2 regions of the Gordonia sp. GONU genome follow, and region 1 is predicted to be linked to the other one. Evidence: predicted binding sites of a transcription regulator. Region 1 holds the regulator's gene; the other holds the start of a gene.
The links. Region 1 encodes HspR, which represses chaperone genes until heat shock. Its sites were predicted from a motif close to ANNTGAGTNNNNNNNACTCANNT; they were not measured.
Positions count from the first base shown of each region.

Region 2: a site for HspR is predicted at 4,917-4,939, ahead of clpB (ATP-dependent chaperone ClpB). Genes of this name have one in related genera too.

Region 1 covers NZ_JANRHB010000052.1:8,377-19,293, forward strand. Annotated here, with positions in the region: gene lon (endopeptidase La) at 1-354, shown strand, start outside; gene NWF34_RS24360 (DUF1353 domain-containing protein) at 408-1,238, opposite strand; gene NWF34_RS24365 (sulfotransferase) at 1,344-2,606, opposite strand; gene NWF34_RS24370 (DUF1214 domain-containing protein) at 2,606-3,688, opposite strand; gene NWF34_RS24375 (hypothetical protein) at 3,700-4,887, opposite strand; gene dnaK (molecular chaperone DnaK) at 5,225-7,072, shown strand; gene grpE (nucleotide exchange factor GrpE) at 7,069-7,692, shown strand; gene dnaJ (molecular chaperone DnaJ) at 7,827-9,029, shown strand; gene NWF34_RS24395 (heat shock protein transcriptional repressor HspR) at 9,033-9,431, shown strand; gene NWF34_RS24400 (SRPBCC family protein) at 9,468-9,935, shown strand; gene NWF34_RS24405 (antibiotic biosynthesis monooxygenase) at 10,011-10,313, shown strand; gene NWF34_RS24410 (hypothetical protein) at 10,360-10,917, shown strand, end outside.
Region 2 covers NZ_JANRHB010000002.1:248,679-259,595, forward strand. Annotated here, with positions in the region: gene selA (L-seryl-tRNA(Sec) selenium transferase) at 1-213, shown strand, start outside; gene selB (selenocysteine-specific translation elongation factor) at 210-2,027, shown strand; gene clpB (ATP-dependent chaperone ClpB) at 2,295-4,847, opposite strand; gene NWF34_RS03105 (wax ester/triacylglycerol synthase family O-acyltransferase) at 5,094-6,503, opposite strand; gene NWF34_RS03110 (hypothetical protein) at 6,682-7,962, shown strand; gene NWF34_RS03115 (DUF2784 domain-containing protein) at 7,978-8,364, opposite strand; gene NWF34_RS03120 (cytochrome P450) at 8,481-9,719, shown strand; gene NWF34_RS03125 (hypothetical protein) at 9,763-10,362, shown strand; gene NWF34_RS03130 (DUF427 domain-containing protein) at 10,364-10,917, opposite strand, start outside.

The DNA of each region.
Region 1 (10,917 bases):
GTGCACGTTCCGGCCGGAGCGGTGCCCAAGGACGGGCCGAGTGCGGGCGTCACCATGGTCACCGCACTGGTGTCGATGGCGACCGGTCGACGGGTGCGTGCCGAGGTCGGCATGACCGGCGAGGTCACGCTGAACGGCCGTGTCCTGCCGATCGGCGGGGTCAAGCAGAAGCTGCTCGCCGCACAGCGCAACGGGCTGAAGACCGTCTTCATCCCGCAGCGCAACGAACCCGACCTCGACGACGTGCCGGCCGAGGTCCTCGACGCCCTCGACGTGCGTCCGATGACCGATGTCGCCGAGATCGTCGAGCAGGCACTGGAACCCGCAGCGGGAGAACAGGTCAGCGCGGCCTGACATACACGAGCGGGGCATCGTCCGATTTCAACCGGCGGTGCCCCGCTGTCGTGTCATCGCAATCCCACAGCGCGGGCGATCCGCTCCAAGGCGCTGTACACAACCCAGGCGAGACTGGTCATGGCAGCAGCAGGCACCAGCCACAACGCCCCGACCGCGGCGATGAGGCTGGCGGCCCACTGCCGCCCCCACAGCGGTGCGGCGACGAAGATCATCAGCAGTGCCACCACGAGCGACCACGCCGGCGACGACACCGGCCACGGCCAGTCGAACAGCAACGCGCCTGCGGAACCGACCGTCGCAGTGATCCCGACGACGCTGAGCAACAGCCACAGCACGATGCTCCACCGGCGGTAACCGCCTGCGACCCAACGGGTGCGGAGCGCCACCGCGGACCACATGAGCCAGCGCTTCAGCCAGGGGACCCCGGAAGTACGCATCATCTCCCGGAAGAAGCGGTCGGAGAGCGTGTCACTCTGCAGCGCGCCGGAGTTGACCGCGTCGCTGATGAGCTCGTCATGGATCATCGCGGCGAGCGTGTGCCGCCCGTACGAGTCCTCGAACCACCGCATGAAGCGCGGGACCGACGCCAGATCCGTGGGATTGTCCTCACGTGGGACGAAAGTCCGCGCGTCGTCAACTGCCGCGCGTGCCCGGGCGTCACTCATCCCGCTGCGGACCAGTCGCGTCGACAGGTCCTTCTCGACATCCGGGTCCGAGTAACGAAAGGTGTTGAGTACGACGAACTGCCGATCGTCGACCTGGACCACCCGGACGCTGCCCTTGCCCGTGGGATCGTCGACTTCGAAACCCGAATGTGGCGCCACCCGCCACGGCACCCACCGGACATCCGTCTCGGCCTCTACCGACGTGACCTCGCCCATCTCGACCTCCCGAGTCCGACACCGCGACGGTAACCCCGTTCGACGGTGTGCGGGCGAGAAATCGGCTCGTCGGATACACAAGTGCAACCGGTCGTCGTCCTGCCCTCAGGACACCGGGTGCGACGTCCACTCGGCGACGACGTCGGTGTAGAACGCCATCCGTTCGCGCAAGGCTCCGGGGTCGATCCCGAATTCCTCGGGACCGTAACGATGTCTGCCCTTGCCGTGCCGCGGTTGCTCGGCGTTGTGCTCGATGAGCATCGACGAGATGTCGGGGGGTTCGACATCGGCCGCGGCATAGACCCGGCCGACGGTCTCCTCGGGTCGGGACACCAGGTCCTGGTAGTCGATGTCGAGGACGGTCGCCGATCCGGCTGCAGGGGAGTCGCGAAATTCGAGTGCCCGCCGGAACCACAACTCGGACTGCTGGATCTGGAACCGCCCGACGTCGTGCCCGTCGACGTCGTCGCTGTAGGTCGACCGGTATGTCGCGAACAGACTCGCGCCGGAGGCCACGGTTTCCACGATGTCGCGGTGAAGATGAACGATGCAGACTCCGGGATATGTCTGTGCGAGGTCGGCGAGTTCGGGAGTGTGGGCCGGTGCCTTCAGCAGCCAGCGTCGTCGGGAACCATCGTCGAGGATCTGCAGCATCGTGCGGTGCGCCGCGTACTCGCCGGCGAAGTCCTGCTCCGCCAGCCAGCGCGAGTAACTGTCGAGGCGCATCGTCGAGCTGAACGCCCAGTTGCGCATGGTCGTGCCCATTCCGAGCACGCACTCTTCGGGCAGTGCCGGCCCGGAATCGTGGACCGCGGCCATCGCCGGATTCAGCATGTGCAGTGGATTGGGCTCGGCGGCCTGGGTTTCGATCAGCTGCTCGCGCTCGTCCGGCGACAGCTGTGCAACCCGCCACGGGGCGTACAACTCCACCGGGCGTGGCGCGCGGAGACGGGGATCGCGGGCCATCAGCCGATACAGGAACGTCGTCCCGGTGCGCCAGCCCCCGATGATCACGATCGGCGGGAGCACATCACGCTCACTCACCGAGGGGTTCTCCCGCAGGGTCTTGTCGAAGATGGAGCGCGCCCGCAGCTTTCCGATCACCGCGTCCTGCGCATTCCGGACGCCGACGGCGTTCAACCGCCCGTCCTCGCCGGCCGATTCCAGGTACTGCTCCAGACCGGGACGCCACTGCGCCGGCTCGCCCAGACCCTCGACCCCGTGCTTCGCGGTGGCCCGTTCGACGATCGCATCGACCGCGCCGGCGCCCAGCCGATACCGATCGGGTCGTGCAGCGCGATCGGCTTCCGCTGCCGCATAGATGTTCTCGGCGACCGCTGTGCGCGGTGGCGGGGTCCAGGCGACCATCATTCACCTCGCAGTTCGTGGAGCTGCACCACCCGCACCGAGGGCAGGGGAGGGGTGTCCGTCGGTTGGAGAAAGCGCATGACGACGATGCCGAAGTCCCGTCCCTCGGAATCGATCCAGTCTCCGACACCGGGATCCTCGGCCGCGACGACGAAGCGGTAGCGACCGTCGACCACCGTGGCGGTGGCACCGGTGTACGACACCGGCCGGTACCGGAAGTCGAGGGAGTTCAGGAATCGGCTGTAGGCCAGGATGTTCCAGTATCGGCACTCGACGGTGTCGCCCTCGATGACCAGCGCCTGATCCGGTTGGAGCTGCCAGCCACCGCGGACGTAGTGGATGCCCGGTTCGGTGAACACCGCGCCCCCGGCCATCTCCGACCAGTGCCGCAGGGTGTTGGGCGGATCGAGATCGTCCTTCGTCGAGATCTCGAAGATCGTCGGCAGCATGGACGTCGTGGCCGCCAACGTGCCCAGCGCAGAAGCGAACCTGTCCGGATCGATCGACGGCGGAACCGGCGGTTCGACCACCGGTTCGATACTGCACCAGCCAAATTCGTCGTGTGCGACATCGCCGTGGAAGAACCTGACCCAGATCGCCCCGGAGCGTTCCGGGAGGTCCAGCCAGTCCCCGGCACCCGGCGCGGTACCGCCGACCACGATCTCGAAGCCGCCGTCGTCATCGAATCCGATGGCGTCGCTGTCGATGCGGGCTGTCGCCTCCGAGCCGATGCCGCCGGTCCGCTTGTAGACGGTGACCGACAGGTACGACGCATCCCCGCGGTTCCCGCGGATGCGGTAGGTGCGGTCCCCGCGGACCTCGGTGACCCAGTATTTGAAGTCGGGATTGTCCATCAGGAACTTGTGTCGCCACCCGTTGAACGGCACCAACTCGGGACGTTCACGGTCGGCTTCCAAGCGCGACAACTGATTCGACAGCCCGCGGACCAGTGCACGGAACCCGTCCGCCTGCTCGGCCGAATCGAGGTCGGCGGTGTCGGCCGCGAGCTTGTCGCCGGCGGTCCGGAGTGCGTCGACCAGGCCGTTCCACGCGGCGACCTCCGGCCGCGCCTCGTGGCTCATCGGCTCCTGGCTCACGGGAGTCGGACCCGGTCGTCGTGCCGGTAGTGGGGGCCCACGTCGTCGACGAGGATGCCCGGTTCGGCCTCGACCACCGCCGGGACGGCATCGAGCACGGCCCGCACCGACGCCGTCGTGATCGGGTTGGTGTGCCCGGACCCGATGCCGAACTCGAGTTGTGTCCGCATCTCGGCCGGTTCGCCGCTGATGACCAGCGTGTACGCGATCGGGCTGGTGAACCCGCCGAACGGCAGGTCATCGCCCCGGTACACGAGTTCGGCGCCGGGAGCGGAGCGAGCGGGCTGAGTGGGTACCGAAGCGAGATACCAGCATTCCTCGTTCGTGAAGAAGTGGTGGTCGCCGAGGTAGCCGCGATGAGTCAAATGCAGGGCCGCAGCGGTGCCCTTCCTGATGGTCGTCGCACCGACCTGGGCGTCACGTTCGGCGGGCAGTCCGCGCAATGAGGTCTCGACCCTGACCTCGGCACTGTCCGCGCCGTACAACGCGTGCGCGACGTTGCCGGTGAGGTCGCCGTAGTAGATGTCGCCGCCGCGCGCGACCGGGGACTCGGCGCTGAGGGAGTCCGGATCGGCGCCGAAACCCAGTGCTTCCAGGCCGCCCCACATCGACCCGGCCCGGGAGAAGTCGACGGCCTCCACCGATCGCACATGGCTGACCGACGACATCGCCTTGGCCATCGTCATCGCGACCCGTTCGACGATGAACGTCGGATGGACACCGGTCCCGTGCAGGGTGGCGCCGCCGGTGCGGCACGCCTCGAGCATGCGCTGCGGGGACTTGCGGAAGGGGCTGAGCCAGTTCGGCATCGACACGTTGTGATAGGCGGCGGTCGCCACGACGTTCTTCCCGGACTCGAGCAGATCGATGACGTCGTCGTCGAGCCCCTTGATCACCGCGGCCGGTGCCGGGGTGAGGACGACGCAGTCCACGTCGAGCTCCTTGAAGGCCTCGCGATCTCTGGTGGCGGCGATCCCGATCGGATCGGTGCGCACCAGCTCACCGATGTCCTTGCCGTCCTTCTTCGGGTTGTGCACCAGCGCACCGACGACCTCGAACGCCGGGTCGGCGACCGCGGCACGGATGACCGCGCCACCGACTTCGCCGGGACCCCACACGGCGATCCGATAGGGACGTATCGGAGCGGAGCCGGGTTCGGCGGTCGTCGGTCGGGGCAGCGTCATGTGCGGGTCCTCGGATTCGTCGAAGTGGAATCGCTTGCTTCCTGTTGAAATCTGCACGGTGGCGGCCGGTGTGTCAAGGACCACACGGCTTGAGCGAAATCCGCTCAACTTTTCCCGGCGGCGCGGGAACAAACCCCGTGGGACCCCCGTTACACACTTCGAGAAACCTGAGCGATCCAGACTCAAGTAGGTTTGACTCGCCGCTCCGAATTCAGTAGGACATGAGTCGGACGCACTGAAGTCCACCTCGCGCAGGGTTCGGACATCATCCCCGCGTCTCCGGCCGCGGGGGCACAAGGACTTGGGTGCACACCCACAAACTAGGAGGAAGCCAAACATGTCTCGTGCTGTTGGAATCGACCTCGGCACCACCAACTCCGTGGTTTCGGTGCTCGAGGGTGGCGAAGCTTCGGTCATCGCCAACGCCGAGGGCTCGCGGACCACGCCGTCCGTGGTCGCCTTCGCGCGTAACGGAGAAGTACTCGTCGGTCAGCCGGCCAAGAACCAGGCGGTCACCAACGTCGACCGCACCATCCGCTCGGTCAAGCGCCACATGGGTGAGGGCAACTGGACGATCGAGATCGACGACAAGAAGTACACCCCGCAGGAGATCAGCGCGCGCACGCTCATGAAGCTCAAGCGCGACGCCGAGGCGTACCTCGGTGAAGACGTCACCGACGCCGTGATCACCGTGCCCGCATACTTCAACGACGCCCAGCGTCAGGCCACCAAGGAAGCCGGCCAGATCGCCGGCCTCAACGTGCTCCGCATCGTCAACGAGCCCACCGCGGCCGCGCTGGCGTACGGACTCGACAAGGGTGAGAAGGAACAGACCATCCTGGTCTTCGACCTCGGTGGCGGCACCTTCGACGTCTCGCTGCTCGAGATCGGCGACGGTGTGGTCGAGGTCCGCGCGACCTCCGGTGACAACCACCTCGGTGGTGACGACTGGGATCAGCGCGTCGTCGACTGGCTCGTCGAGAAGTTCAAGTCCACCTCGGGCATCGACCTGACCAAGGACAAGATGGCTCTGCAGCGTCTGCGTGAGGCTGCCGAGAAGGCGAAGATCGAACTGTCGAGTTCGCAGAGCACCTCGATCAACCTGCCCTACATCACCGTCGACGCCGACAAGAACCCGCTGTTCCTCGACGAACAGCTCTCGCGCAGCGAGTTCCAGCGGATCACCTCTGATCTGCTCGAGCGCACCCGCGCCCCGTTCCAGGCCGTCATCAAGGATGCGGGCATCTCCGTCGGCGACATCGACCATGTCGTGCTCGTCGGTGGCTCGACCCGTATGCCGGCCGTCACCGATCTGGTGAAGGAACTGACCGGTGGCCGCGAGCCCAACAAGGGTGTCAACCCGGACGAGGTCGTCGCCGTGGGCGCCGCCCTGCAGGCCGGTGTTCTCCGCGGTGAGGTCAAGGACGTGCTGCTGCTCGACGTCACCCCGCTGTCCCTCGGCATCGAGACCAAGGGTGGCGTGATGCACAAGCTGATCGAGCGCAACACCACCATCCCGACCAAGCGGTCGGAGACCTACACCACGGCCGAGGACAACCAGCCGTCGGTGCAGATCCAGGTGTACCAGGGCGAGCGCGAGATCGCCTCGCACAACAAGCTGCTCGGCAGCTTCGAGCTGGGCGGCATCGCACCTGCGCCGCAGGGTGTCCCGCAGATCGAGGTGACCTTCGACATCGACGCCAACGGCATCGTGCACGTCACCGCGAAGGACAAGGGCACCGGCAAGGAGAACTCGATCCGCATCCAGGAGGGTTCCGGCCTGAGCAAGGACGAGATCGACCGCATGATCAAGGACGCGGAGGCTCACGCCGACGAGGATCGCAAGCGTCGTGAGGAGGCCGAGACCCGCAACCAGGCGGAGTCGCTGGTCCACCAGACCGAGAAGTTCCTCAAGGACAACGAGGACAAGGTCCCGGCCGACGTGAAGGAAAAGGTCGAGGCTGCGGTCGCCGACGCTAAGGAAGCGCTGAAGGGCACCGACTCGGCCGCGATCAAGACCGCGATCGAGAAGCTGTCGGAGGAGTCGCAGGCGCTCGGCCAGGCGATCTACGCCAACGCCGCTGCGGAATCCCCCAACGGTGAAGCCGGCGCAGCCGCCGACAGCGAGTCCGATGTCGTCGACGCCGAGGTCGTGGACGACGCCGACGCCAAGGAGAACAAGTGACCGCAGGATCCCATTCGACGAATGGGTCCGGCGAGGAGCCGGTGACGGTGACCGACCGTCGTCGCATCGACCCGGAAACGGGTGAGGTGCGCGACGAGCCGGCCGCCGGCCCCGGCCCGGCCGACGCCGAACCCGTCGTGGACGAGTCCGACAACGAACAGCCGGCCGATGCGACGTCGCCAGATGCGCGGGTCGCCGAACTGACGGCGGATCTGCAGCGGGAACGCGCGCAGTTCGCCAACTTCCGGCGACGCGCGGCCGAGGAGAAGCAGGGATCGGTTGCCTACGGCAAGCAGATCCTGATCGACAAGCTCCTGCCGGTTCTCGACGACCTCGACCGTGCCCGTGAGCACGGCGATCTCGAGAGCGGTCCGCTGCGGGCCGTCGCCGACAAGCTGGCCGGTGTGCTGAACACCGAGGGCCTCGAGGCCTTCGGTGCCCCGGGTGACGAGTTCAACCCTGAACTCCACGAGGCGGTTCAGCACGACGGCACCGGCGACCACCCCGTCATCGGCGCAGTGTATCGCTGCGGTTACCGGCTGGGCGAGAAGGTGATCCGTACCGCCATGGTGACGGTCACCGATCCGGAGCCCGCCGGCGACCCGACCGGTGCACAATAGATCGACCGTCTGTGGCCCTGGGGTGCGAGGAGCGAGAGCACGCGCCTCGCACCTCAGGGCTCTCTGGCGAGAGTACGAACACAACCGAAATATCAATCCAGACAACAAAAAGACTTTTGAGGAGGTGACGTCTGGTGGCTCCACAACGTGAGTGGTTGGAACACGACTTCTACAAGGACCTGGGCGTTGCTTCTGACGCTTCGGCTGAAGAGATCAAGAAGGCCTATCGCAAGCTCGCACGCGAGCTGCATCCGGATGCCAATCCCGGCGATTCCGCGGCCGAAGAGCGCTTCAAGCGGGTGTCCGAAGCCCACAGCGTGCTCAGTGATCCCGAGAAGCGCAAAGAGTACGACGAGACCCGGGCCATGTTCGCCGGCGGACGATTCCGCGGAGGCGGCAACGGATTCCCGGGTGGCTTCCCCGGCGGCGGTACGACCTACACGACCGGTGGCAACGACTTCGATCTCGGTGACCTGTTCGGCGGTGCCCAGACCAGCGGGGGAGGCGCCGGCGGTTTCGGGGACCTTTTCGAGGGTCTCTTCAACCGTGGCGGCGGAACCCAACGCACATCGACGGCCAGCCGTCCGCGTCGCGGTAAGGATCTCGAGACCGAGACCACGCTGTCCTTCAAGGACGCGGCCCTCGGTACGACGGTCCCGCTGCGGGTGACCAGCCCGTCCCCGTGCACGACCTGCCACGGTTCAGGCGCCAAGCCGGGCACCAGCCCGCGAGTGTGCCCCAACTGCAACGGCTCCGGTTTCGTCAGCCGAAACCAGGGCGCGTTCGGGTTCAGTGAACCCTGCCAGGACTGCCAGGGCACCGGTTCGCGGATCGACGACCCGTGCGGCGACTGCTCCGGCAGCGGCGTGAAGAATCGGACCCGCACCATCAACGTGCGCATTCCGGCGGGAGTCGAAGACGGTCAACGGATTCGGCTTGCCGGACAGGGTGAGGCCGGACGCCGCGGAGCGCCGTCGGGCGACCTGTACGTCGTCGTGCACGTGACCCCGCACAAGCAGTTCACGCGCAGCGGCAACGACCTTCGCGTGCAGTTGCCGGTGCGGATCTCCGAACTCGTTCTCGGCGCGACGGTCTCGGTACCGACCCTCGAGGGTTCGGTCGGGGTCAAGATCCCGCCGAACACGACCGACGGCCGGACGCTCCGCGTACGTGGCCGCGGCGTCCCCAAGCGGTCCGGCGGGGCAGGCGACCTGCTCGTCACCGTCAAGGTCGCGGTGCCGGACAAGCTCGACGACGCCGCGATCGAGGCGATGCGCGCCTACGATCAGGCCGAGCGGGCAAGCGGATTCGATCCACGGGCGAACTGGGGGCGATGAGTGATGGCCGGCCAGAAGAACTTCGACGCCGATGGCGCGACCTTCATGATCTCGGTGGCCGCCGAGCTCGCCGGCATGCACGCCCAGACCCTGCGCACCTATGACCGTCTGGGTCTGGTCACCCCGCAGCGGACGAGTGGGGGCGGTCGCCGTTACTCCTCCCGCGACGTCGAACTCCTGCGAGAGATCCAGCGTCTCTCGCAGGAAGAAGGCGTCAATCTCGCAGGTATCAAACGGATCATCGATCTGAGCAATCAGGTCGAGGCGCTCCAGCAGCGTATCCGTGAACTCTCCGACGAGGTTGCCACGTCGCGGAACCGTCGCGGCGGCGAGTTGGTCCCGGTGCCTCGGACGAATGCCCTGGTGGTGTGGCAGCCGCGGCGCAAGCGTTCCGTCGACTGAGCGAACCGACCGGCAGGGCCCGCGTACGTTGGATGTATGGCATCCGACACCGTCATCACCGTTGACACGGGCCCGCACCGCGTCTCCCGGCGCATCGTCGTCGATGCGCCGGTCGCCGACGTCTTCGCCCTCGTCGTCAACCCGCACCGGCATCACGAACTCGACGGGTCGGGAACGGTGCGCGACACACCCGTCAAGGGTCCGGAGAAGCTCACCCCCGGTGCGCGATTCAGTGTGGGGATGAAGCAGTTCGGCGTCCCGTACACCATCACGTCCACCGCGACCGACGTCGAGACCGACAAGGTCGTCGAATGGAAGCACCCCATGGGCCATCGCTGGCGCTGGGAACTGGTGTCCACGTCGCCGACGACCACCCAGGTCACCGAGACCTTCGATTACTCGACGCTCAAGATCCCGAAGATCATGGAACTGATCGGGTACGACAAGAAGAACGGTCAGGGTATCGAGGGCACGCTGCGCGCGCTCGCGAAGCGATTCGGCTGACCCTTGCCGCCCTCTTGCCGACACGGTGTCGGTAAGATGACGGCGACCATCAGACCCGAGTCCAGGAGCCGACGAATGTTCGTGATCACCAACCGCATCGATGTCACCGAGAACGCCGAGGCATTCGAGAAAGCGTTCTCGGAGTCGATGCGCAGCACGCTGAAGGGCGTCCCGGGCCTGCAGCGCGCGACACTGATGCGTCCGGAGGCCGACGGCCTGCCGTACGTGTCCACCATGGAATTCGACGCCAGGGAGGACTTCCTGGCGTGGCTGAAGTCGGACTCGTTCCGTGCGTCGCACTCCGACAAGCAGGCGCCGGGGATGCAGGCTCCGTCGGCCGTCGAACAGCACACCCTGATCGAGACATTCACCGCCTGATCACTTCGTCGCCGCCGGGCGACGACCACGACCGGAAGGGCGACACATGGAGTTCGAGGACGAGGCGTCGTCGTACGACGACGAACCGGCGGTCGTCCTCGGAGTCGTCGCCGCGCCCGGACAACCGATCGGACTCGCGCGCAAACTCGTCGACGCGGATCTGATCGAGCACGTGCAGACGACCTTCCCCGGAGCCCGATGGCATGTCGAGGTCGTGGAGGCGTCCGTGGTGCAGCCGCCCGCGACCGACGCCCAGATCGTCGACGCGGCGAGAGACGTTCTCCTCGAACGGGAATGGGACCTCGTGGTCTGCCTGACCGACCTGCCCCTGCACGTGGGACGCCGCCCCGTCGTCGCCCATGCCAACGCGGTGCACGGTGTTGCGGTCCTGTCGGTTCCCGCGCTCGGTCCGACCAGCCTGCGTCAGCGGACGCGCGGGACAGTGGTCGGTCTCCTCGCTCAGCTCCTCGGTGCCGACGCGGACGATCTCCGAGAGCATCAGAAGTCGCCGTCTCGTTCCCCGCTACGGCACCGCGTCCGCCAGCTCGGCACCGACACCGACGAGGAGAGCACCGCCTTCACCGCCCGGGTGCTGACCGGCAAC
Region 2 (10,917 bases), on a different contig from region 1:
GGACGGGTCGGCGGCGGGGGCGCGCCGGGTGTACCTCTACCCGGGTGGGCGGTGCGTCTTCCGGTGGGCGCCGCGCAGCGGCTGCGGCTCGGCGACCCCGCCGTCCTGCCGCGCGTACACGAGTCCGCCTGCCTCGTCGACCTGCGTTGCATCCCCGAGGCCGACGATGCGAGGGTCCTCGCCGCGATCAAGCAGGCGCTGGCCGATCAGTGAGGTCTCACGCGAAGTACGTGGTGGCCACCGCGGGGCACGTCGACCACGGCAAGTCGACGCTGGTGCGTGCACTCACCGGTATCGAGCCGGACCGCTGGGAGGAGGAACGACGCCGCGGTCTGACGATCGACCTCGGATTCGCCTGGACGACACTGCCATCGGGCGCAGATGTCGCCTTCGTCGATGTCCCCGGTCACGAGCGGTTCATCCCCAACATGCTGGCCGGACTCGGTCCCGCGCCGGTCGTACTGTTCGTCGTCGCCGCCGACGAGGGCTGGAGTGCCCAGTCCGACGATCACCGGGACGCGCTCGCCGCGCTCGGTGTCGACTACGGGCTGTTGGTGATCTCGCGTGCGGATCGCGCGGAGGAGAATCACATCGATGACGTGATCGCCACCGCCCGTGCCGAGTTGGCCCGGACCGGACTGGCCGAGGCGCCGGCGGTCGTGACCTCCGCTCCCACCGGGCGTGGCCTCGATGAACTGCGCCGCACCCTCGACACGGTCCTCGCGCAGACGCCATCTCCTTCGACGTCGGGGCGCGTCCGCCTCTGGATCGACCGCGTTTTCACCCGCACCGGGGCGGGCACGGTGGTCACCGGCACGCTGCCTTCGGGCACGATCGGGGTCGGTGACACCATGGAGCTGGTGGGCCCCGACGGGCACCGGTCGGTCGATGTCCGCGGATTGCAGAGCGAGGGAACATCTCTCACGACCGCGGCGCCGGTCAGCCGAGTCGCCGTCAATCTCCGTGGTGTCGGCGTCGAGACCCTCGCGCGTGGAGACGCTCTCGTCACTCCGGGAGCCTGGCATTCGTCGGTCGAGGCAGACATCCGCCGCGTCGGTGGCGTCCCGTTCGACGATGCTCCCGAGCACCTCGTCGTCCACATCGGAACCGCTGCACTGACAGCCCGCCTGCGCCGCTTCGACTCCGACCACGCACGCCTGACATTCGCACGTGCCGTGCCACTGTCCCGGGATGATCGTCTCGTGTTGCGAAATCCCGGTCAGCGCATCGTCGGTGGCGGGATCGTCCTGCACCCCGATCCGCCCGGGCTCCGTCGCCGCGGCGACTCAGCTCGCCGGACCGCCGTCCTGGCCGGGATGAGTGAAGACGGCGGCGCCGCGGAAGAGGTTGCCCGACGTGGCGCCGTGCGCGTTCCGGATCTGCATCGGCTCGGCCTCGTCCACGACGGTGAGACGCCACCGCCGGGGGTTCGTGTCATCGACGAGTGGTGGGTCGACGAATCCACCTGCGCGGCATGGGCCCGGCGCCTGCACGACGCGGTCGTCGGAGTTCATGAGCGTGAGCCCATGTCCGCCGGCCTGTCGACGTCAGGGGTTCCTTCGTTGCTGAATCTCCCTGACGGAGCACTGTTGCCGACGGTGATCGCCGACGCCGGACTCACGTCGTCCGACGGCCATCTCTCGATCCCGGGCCATGTCCCGGATCTCGGTGACGCCGACGAAGCGATGAACGCTCTCGAGCGCCGTCTGGCCGAGCAGCCGTTCCGCGCTCCCGAGGCGGACGATCTCTCCGCGCTCGGCCTGGGGACCAGGGAGCTCGCGGCTGCCGAGCGCACCGGCCGCATCCTCCGCTTGCGCGACGGCGTGGTGCTGTTGCCGACCGCGCCGGCGCTGGCCATGCGGACCCTCGCCGCACTCGACCAGCCGTTCACGACCAGCGAGGCCCGCCAGGCGCTCTCCACGACGAGACGCGTGATGATCCCACTGCTCGAACACCTCGACGCCCGGGGTTGGACCCGCCGCCTCGACGCCGGGCACCGAGAGGTCGTGCGCCCCACCGCCGGCTGAGCCGGCACCGAGCGGTCGTGCGCCACACCGCCGGCTGAGCCGGCACCGAGCGGTCGTGCCCCCCACCGCCGGCTGAGCCGGCACCGAGCGGTCGTGCGCCCACACCGCCGGCTGAGCCGGCACCGAGCGGTCGTGCGCCCCACCGCCGGCTGAGCCGGCACCGAGCGCAGCGAGGCGCCGCGTCGAAGCCCAGGTAATCGGAGTCGTCGACTGGAACCACGACAAAGGGACCCACCCCGAAGGGTGGGTCCCTCTCTAGATCTGAACTCAGCCGAGCACCAACGACTCCCCGTCGGCACTGACGTTCACCGGAACGATGTCGCCGTCGCGGATGTCTCCCTTCAGCAACTGCCTGGCGAGCTGGTCACCGATGGCCTGCTGCACCAGCCGGCGCAGCGGACGAGCACCGTACAGCGGATCGAATCCACGTGCGCCGAGCCATTCCTTGGCCTTCGGCGACACCTCGAGGTCGAGGCGACGCTGGGCCAGCCGCTTCTTGAGCTGTCCGAGTTGGATGTCGACGATCGCCACCAGCTCCTCGGGGCTGAGAGCATCGAAGATCACCACGTCGTCGAGCCGGTTGATGAACTCGGGCTTGAACGCCGAGCGCACCGCCGCCATGACCTGATCCTTGTCGCCACCCGCGCCGAGGTTCGAGGTCAGGATCAGGATGGTGTTGCGGAAGTCCACCGTCCGTCCCTGGCCGTCGGTGAGTCGGCCTTCGTCGAGCACCTGCAGCAGCACGTCGAACACGTCCGGGTGGGCCTTCTCGATCTCGTCGAACAGGACCACCGTGTACGGGCGACGACGCACGGCCTCGGTCAGCTGACCTCCGGCCTCGTACCCGACATAGCCGGGGGGAGCACCGACGAGCCTTGCGACGCTGTGCTTCTCGCCGTACTCGCTCATGTCGATGCGGACCATCGCCCGCTCGTCGTCGAACAGGAACTCCGCGAGCGCCTTGGCCAGCTCGGTCTTGCCGACACCGGTGGGGCCGAGGAACATGAACGAGCCGAGCGGCCGGTTCGGGTCGGCGACACCGGCGCGTGCACGACGCACCGCGTCGGAGACGGCTTCGACAGCGGCCTTCTGACCGATGACGCGTTGCCCCAGTTCGTCTTCCATGCGCAGCAGCTTGGCGGTCTCACCTTCGAGCATGCGTCCGGCCGGGATTCCGGTCCACGACGACACGACCTGCGCCACGTCGTCGGGTCCGACCTCCTCCTGCAGCATCACGTCCTGGCCGGGATCGGTGCCGGTCTTCTCCAGTGCGGCCTCGAGTTCCTTCTCCAGGCCCGGGATTCGGCCGTACCGCAGCTCGGCCGCGCGCCCGAGGTCACCGTCGCGCTCGGCGCGATCGGCCTCGCCGCGAAGACGATCCAGCTCCTCCTTGAGGTCGCGTACCGCGTCGATCGCGGTCTTCTCCGACTGCCACCGCGCGGAGAGCTCGTTGAGCTTCTCCTTCTGGTCGGCCAGTTCGGCGCGTAGCTTCTCGAGCCGCTCCTTCGACGCCGCGTCGGTTTCCTTCTGCAGCGCAACCTCTTCGACCTCCAGCCGGCGGACGATGCGCTCGACCTCGTCGATCTCGACGGGGCGCGAGTCGATCTCCATCCGTAACCGCGACGCCGCCTCGTCGACGAGGTCGATGGCCTTGTCGGGGAGGAATCGCGAGGTGATGTAGCGGTCGGAAAGTGTTGCCGCAGCGACCAATGCGGAGTCGGTGATGCGCACGCCGTGGTGCACCTCATACCGGTCCTTGAGGCCGCGGAGGATACCGATGGCGTCCTCGACCGACGGTTCGCCGACGTACACCTGCTGGAAGCGACGCTCGAGTGCGGCGTCCTTCTCGATGTACTTGCGGTACTCCTCGAGGGTCGTGGCACCGACCAGCCGCAGCTCACCACGGGCGAGCATCGGCTTGATCATGTTGCCGGCGTCCATCGCGGAATCGCCGGTCGCACCGGCCCCGACGATGGTGTGCAGCTCGTCGATGAAGGTGATGACCTGTCCGGCCGATCCCTTGATCTCGTCGAGCACGGCCTTGAGCCGCTCCTCGAATTCGCCGCGGTACTTGGCACCGGCGACCATCGAACCCATGTCGAGGGAGATGACGGTCTTGCCGCGCAGCGATTCCGGCACGTCGCCGGCGACGATGCGCTGGGCCAGGCCCTCGACGATCGCCGTCTTGCCGACGCCGGGCTCACCGATGAGGACCGGGTTGTTCTTGGTCCGCCGGCTGAGCACCTGCACGACACGCCGGATCTCGGTGTCGCGCCCGATGACCGGGTCGAGCTTGCCTTCGCGGGCCGCCGCGGTCAGGTCGGTCGAGTACTTCTCGAGTGCCTGGTAGGTCGACTCCGGGTCCTCGGAGGTGACCCGGGCGCTGCCGCGTACGGCGACGAACGCGTCCCGCAACTCCTGCGGGGTCGCGCCGGCGTTGTGCAGCAACTTGGCGACGTCGGAGTCACCGGTCGCCAGACCGACGACGACGTGCTCGGTCGAGACGTACTCGTCGTCGAGTTCACCGGCCAGCTGCTGAGCTGCACTGATGGCCGCGATCGATTCGCGGGAAAGCTGGGGCGTCGCACTGGCCTGGGCCACCGTCGGCATGCGATCGACCAGTCCCTGGGCCTGCGCACGAACGCTCGACGGGTCCACGCCCACTGCCTTGAGCAGTGGCGACGCGATGCCGTCGGACTGATCGAGCAACGCCACCAGGATGTGGGCCGGTCGCACATCGGGGTTGCCAGCACTGGCCGCCGCCTGCACAGCAGCGCTCAATGCCTGCTGTGTCTTCGTGGTGGGGGTGAAGCTGTCCACTCGCGTGCACCTTTCTCTTTAGTCCAACAGGCTCAAGTATGAGCCATACGGAGGATGCAACGCCAACAAAGTTGAGTACATTCCGCTCAGCTTCGATATAGATGTGAACTGCGTCATATCGGGACCCGCTCTCTGCGCAGCCTGGTAGGCGGCTTCCGGGTCTTCGGCCAGGGATCCTGCGAAGATCGCGAGAAGCGGCGAAGCCCGCGCCACCATCACGGAATGGACCATCGCGCGATTCCGCACCTAGCCCGACGCGAGCCCGTAAGCGGTCTCGAGTTCGGCCAGCACACGCTCCGCCAGCGGGATGAGCGGTTCTACGTCTGGCAGCATCTCGCGGCCGGCGACACAGCCGAACGACACCTTGTCCCCGTGCGAGTAGACGGTGATGTTGAGACCCAGACCGGCGAACACCGTCGAGATCGGGAACAGCGAGTCCAGGCGGGCGCCGTTGTAGTACATCTCTTCAGCGGGACCTCGGAGGGTGGATATCGGCAGGTTGTATCCGGTGCGCCGCTTGGGACCGAAAGGCAGCAACGCGGTCACGACGCTCTGCGCGACATTCGGCACCACCAAGGCCAGCGATGCAGCCCCGCCGTGGGCTGCGACCTGTTTCTTCGCAAAGTCCATGGCCCGGTGGATCGTCGCGAGCCGCTCCACCGGATCGTCGACATCGGTTGCCAGGGAGCATGTTTCCAATCCGAAGGCGTTGCTGCGCGCGGTTTGTCCCGGATCGTCGAGCACCCGCACCGAGATCGGGCACAGACCGACGAGCGAGCGCCTCGGGAGTTCGCCCCGCTCGGCGAGCAAATCGCGTAACACCCCGGAGATGACCGCGGTCAGCACATCGTTGACGGTGACGTCGGCTGCCACGCGGATCGCCCGTACCCGACTGAGCTCGAAGGTGGCGCCGACGACCGCCCGGTCCGGGCCCACTCGGCCGTTGAACCGGACGAACGGTGCACTCAACGGCAGGCCGACCCTACCTTGCAGCGCCCCGACCAGCAGATCGCGCTGCCCACCGACGACGCTTCGGGCAAACCCCAGCGACGACTTCGCGAGACCCGCGGCCGACCGGACGGCCGTGAGCGGGTGCGGCCCGGATGACGGTTTCGCCGGCGACGCGACCCGCGGAGAATGGACGCTGGCGGCGTAGAAGGGTTTCAGGTCGCGCCTGTCCGGGTCCCCACTCAAGGAGTCGGCGATCATCTGCATGCCGGCCACCCCGTCGACCAGCGCGTGATGGATCTTGATGTAGAACGCGAACCGCCCGCCGGACAGGCCACCGATCAAGTACGCCTGCCACAGCGGCCGGGATCGTGACAACCCCTGCGCGTGCAGATCGCCGATCAGACGCCACAGTTCGGCATCGTCGCCTCCAGGCGGGAGGTGTAGGCGCCGAACATGATCGACAACATTGACCTCGACCTGTTCCCACGTCCACAGCCCCAGCGTGTCGACGCCGATGTGCGGGCGGCGTGCCAGCCGCGGATCAACCGCGTCGGTGGCGATGAGTCCCTGCGTATAGAGATCGTCGACAAAGCCCGGCCCCGCATCATCGGGCGGAGAGAAGATCATCAGCGCAGCGACGTGGATCGGGTTGACGAGCGTCTCGGCGCTCATCAAGGCCGCCTCCATCGGGTCCATCAACTGCATACCGGTGCTCCCGCCGTGGCCAGGCGACACCGAGGAAACGGCGCCACGCCGGGCCGTGACCGTCGATCGTCCCGCTGATGATAGGCACGATCCCCGAGAAACGAACCGGTTTCGTCCACTGCGTCTTCCGTCTGTACGCGTTGCACCCGGAATCAGTTTACAAACGTACACTGAACTCATGTCGGCAGATCACCCTCGCGATCGCGAGATGCCCGCACTCGCGGCCCTGGGCCGAACCGAGCTGGGCAGAGCTGTCACAGGAATCGCAACCGTGCACGCATCCATTGCCGACACCGTCTTCGGCGGCCTGCGCGCCGCTTGGGGTCCCCGGGTCCGTCCCGCCCAGATGATGCACGACGCCATCAGCACGTCCACCTATTCCGCTATCGTCTCGTCCGTCGATGTGGTCGGCGACCTGGCCGAGTCGCTCGCCGACCGCCACGGTGGGGTGCCGTCCGAGACCAAGCGCGGCGCCGTGGCGATCGGCATCCTCGACGGTTTGATCGGGGATCAGCTGACCGCCGAGCAGTCACCCCTGGCTCCGGAGACCGCCGTCCGTGTCGACGGCGCGATCGTTCCGATCACCCCGGAGGACCTGGCGGGCGCCTTCCCCCGGGCCACCGGGCACCTGACGGTGTTCCTGCACGGCCTCATGGAGACCGAGTTCGCGTGGGAGCTCGGCGGCAGACCCACCTACGGCGCACGCCTGGCCGATGACCTCGGCAGCACCGAGGTCATGATCCGGTACAACTCGGGACGACACATCAGTGACAACGGCCGCGATCTCGCACAGTTGCTCGCCGACCTGCTGTTGTCGTGGCCGGTGCCGGTCACCGACCTGACCCTCATCGGCCACTCGATGGGCGGACTGGTGATCCGGAGTGCGTGCCATCAGGCCGCCGCCGTCGATACGTATTGGCCCCACCTGGTTCGACAGACGGTGTGCCTCGGTACGCCGCACCTCGGCGCGCCCCTGGCACGAGGGGTTCACTGGGCGACGGCGGCCCTGCGCCTGTGGCCGACCAGCCGTCCATTCGGCGCGCTGCTCGCTCGGCGCAGTGCCGGAGTCCGCGACCTGTTCCACGGGACGGTCACCGAAGAGCAGTGGCGCGACACCGACCCGGAGGCCTTTCTACAGCCCGCGGTCGATTACCCACCGCTCATGAAGGGCGCGCGGCATCTCTACGTCACGGCGACCGTGACCCGACGACCCGATCACCCATTCGGCTGTATCGTCGGCGACGGATTGGTGATGACGAACAGCGGCGGTGGCCGAGATCGGAAGCGGCACCTCGGATTCGAGGTCGACGACGGGTTCCACATCGGCGGCGCCCACCACTTCACCTTGCTCAACGACGACACCGTCTACGAGTGGATGCTCCCCCTGCTGAGACCTCGCCGTGCGCTACCGCCGGGCTCGAGTCCCCCGGAATCGCCACCTCGCCCGAACACGCGCTAGCTGCAGGTGGCTCCTCTACCGCGAACCAGCGACTCTGCGGCGGCGCGGACGGGTCCGGACCCGCCACCACAGCCCCACCCACGACGCAACGACCACGGCAGCGACCAACCCGCGCACCAGGCCGAGGGCAGAATCGGGGTAGATCACCCCGGTCAGGTAGTGGTCTATGAACCCGGTCGAGGGCAGCCCCGCTTCGCCGGCACGATGCCGCGCCCAGTTCTCGGCATCGGTGAGCGGGCACCACAGCCCCAAGCCCACCGAGGCGAGTCCCCACCCCACGGCCGCGAGGTGGAGCACGACGGTGCGTGGCCACCGCCAGGCGATGAACCCGCCGAACGTCAGATACAGCAGGAACAGCAGATGCAGGACCGCTATGCCGTCGGCCAGAACCCGATAGGGCATGTGTCCAGCGTAAATCGGTCGGGTTCACCAATCTGCCGATCTGGAACACGGCGATATCGGACACTCGAAGCGAGAAGCACCCGTTCGACGGAAGGACGCGATCGGTGAGCACGAGCATGACCGACGAGGCCGCCAACGTATTCGCCGATCCGACGGCCTACGCCGACGAGCCGCGACTCCACGCGGCGATGGCCCACCTCCGGGCGCACAACCCGGTCGCCTACGTCGACAAAGCCCCCTACCGGCCGTTCTACGCGATCACCAGACACGCCGACATCATGGACATCGAGCGCGACAACAACCTCTGGCTCAGCGAGCCCCGCCCGGTGCTGGTGACCGCAGTGGCCGACGACTTCGCCAAGTCGCAGCTCGAGTCCGGAGCGGGGTTGCGCACCCTGATCCACATGGACGACCCCCACCACAAGAAGGTGCGGGCGATCGGCCAGGACTGGTTCCGGCCGAAGGCGTTGCGCGAGCTACAAGTCCAGGTGGACGCACTGGCGAAACGCTACGTCGACAAGATGGCCGAGATCGGTCCGGAATGCGACTTCGTCGAGGACATCGCCATCCACTTCCCGCTGTACGTCATCCTGTCGTTACTGGGGTTACCCGAAGAGGACTTCCCCCGGATGCACCAGCTGACCCAGGAGATGTTCGGCGCCGACGACGAGGAGTACCAGCGCGGCACCACGCTCGAGGAGCGGATGGCGACGCTGTTGGACTTCTTCGACTACTTCAGCAAACTGACCGCCTCCCGGCGCGCGAATCCCACCGGCGACCTGGCATCGGCAATCGCCAACGGCCGGATCGACGGCGAGCCCCTCTCCGACGTCGACACCGCCTCCTACTACGTGATCGTCGCCAGCGCCGGCCACGACACCACCAAGGACGCGATCTCCGGAGGCCTGCGCGCACTCATCGAGAACCCCCACGAACTCGACCGCCTCCGCCACGACCCCGAACTCATCGACACCGCGGTGGAGGAGATGATCCGCTGGACCACGCCGGTCAAGGAATTCATGCGCACGGCCGCCGCGGACACCTCGGTGCGTGGCGTACCGATCGCCAAGGGCGAATCCGTCTATCTCGCTTACACTTCCGGAAACCGGGACGAAGAGATCTTCGACGACCCGTTCACCTTCGACGTCGGACGCTTCCCGAACAAGCACCTCGCGTTCGGTTACGGCGTGCACTTCTGCCTGGGCGCAGCGCTGGCGCGGATGGAGATGCGAAGTCTGTTCAGCGCACTGATCCCGCGACTGGATTCGATCGAGCTGGCCGGCGAACCCGAACTGGCCGCGACGGTGTTCGTCGGCGGGCTCAAGCACCTGCCGATCCGGTACTCGATCCGCTGACACCTCACGTATCGAACCCGGCCGAATTGGGTACGCCGCCCCCATGACCCACTTCGACTTCTACTTCGATCCGGTATGCCCCTTCGCCTGGGCCGCGTCGCGTTGGCTCCTCGACCGCGCAAACGCCCACGATGCGGATGTCGACTGGCACCTCATGAGTCTCGCGATCCTGAACGAGGACGAGGAGCCGGATTCCGACGAACAGCGCCGCCGGCTCGACACGGCACTCCGGCTGGGACGCGTCGTCGCGGCCGCCACCGACAAGGCCGGCGCCGACGTCATCGAGCCGCTCTACTCCGCGCTCGGCAGACGTATCCACTTCGCGGGCGACGAGGTGACCACGACGGTCGTCGCCGAGGCGCTGGCCGAGGCAGGACTCCCGGCCGAGCTGGCCGACGCCATGGACGACGCCACCTTCGACGACGCGGTGCGCGCGTCCCACGAACGCAGCCAAGAATCGCTCGGCGAGGACGGCGGCAGCCCCATCCTCGGCATCGACGGCACCTACTTCTTCGGACCGGTGCTCGCCGACATCCCGACCGGCGATGAGGCCGAGACCCTGTACACCTCGCTCGTCGCCATCGCCGGCACGACGTTCGCGCAGATGAAACGGCCGGCCGATCCGCCGACCTTCACCGCGTGAGTCAGTCGATCTGCACGTCGACCCGCTCGTCGTAGAAGCAGATCAGATCCCGCACCGGTTCGGCGTCGGGCAGCGGATCGGTGTAGGTCCAGGCGACGTCGGGAACGACCTCGTCGCCGACCACCGCCGACCAGTACGTCGCCTGACCTTTGTACGCACACACGGTGACGGTGTCGGAGCGTTGCAGGACATCCATCCGGACGTCCTCGCGCGGGATGTAGTGCCGCGCCGGGAGGTGTGTTTCCAGCAGGAGCGTCGGGTTGTGACTCTCCGCCAGCACGGTGTCCCCGATGCGCACGACGATGTGCCTGCTGGTGGCGAGGCAGTCGATTCGTTTGTACGGGTCGTGCGCATGACCCATCGCGATCTGTTCTTCCTCGCGCCATTCGTCGAACGCGTCCCAGTCAAGGAGTACATAGTCGGCGAGATCAGGGTCGTCGAGCCGAAACCCAGCTCCGACCAGCGTCCGCGTGTCGGCCCCGATGTCGTAGGCCGCGCCGGGCGCGGTGTGCATCGAAAACGGATGCGCCGGCGTCAGGATCGGGGGGTGATCAG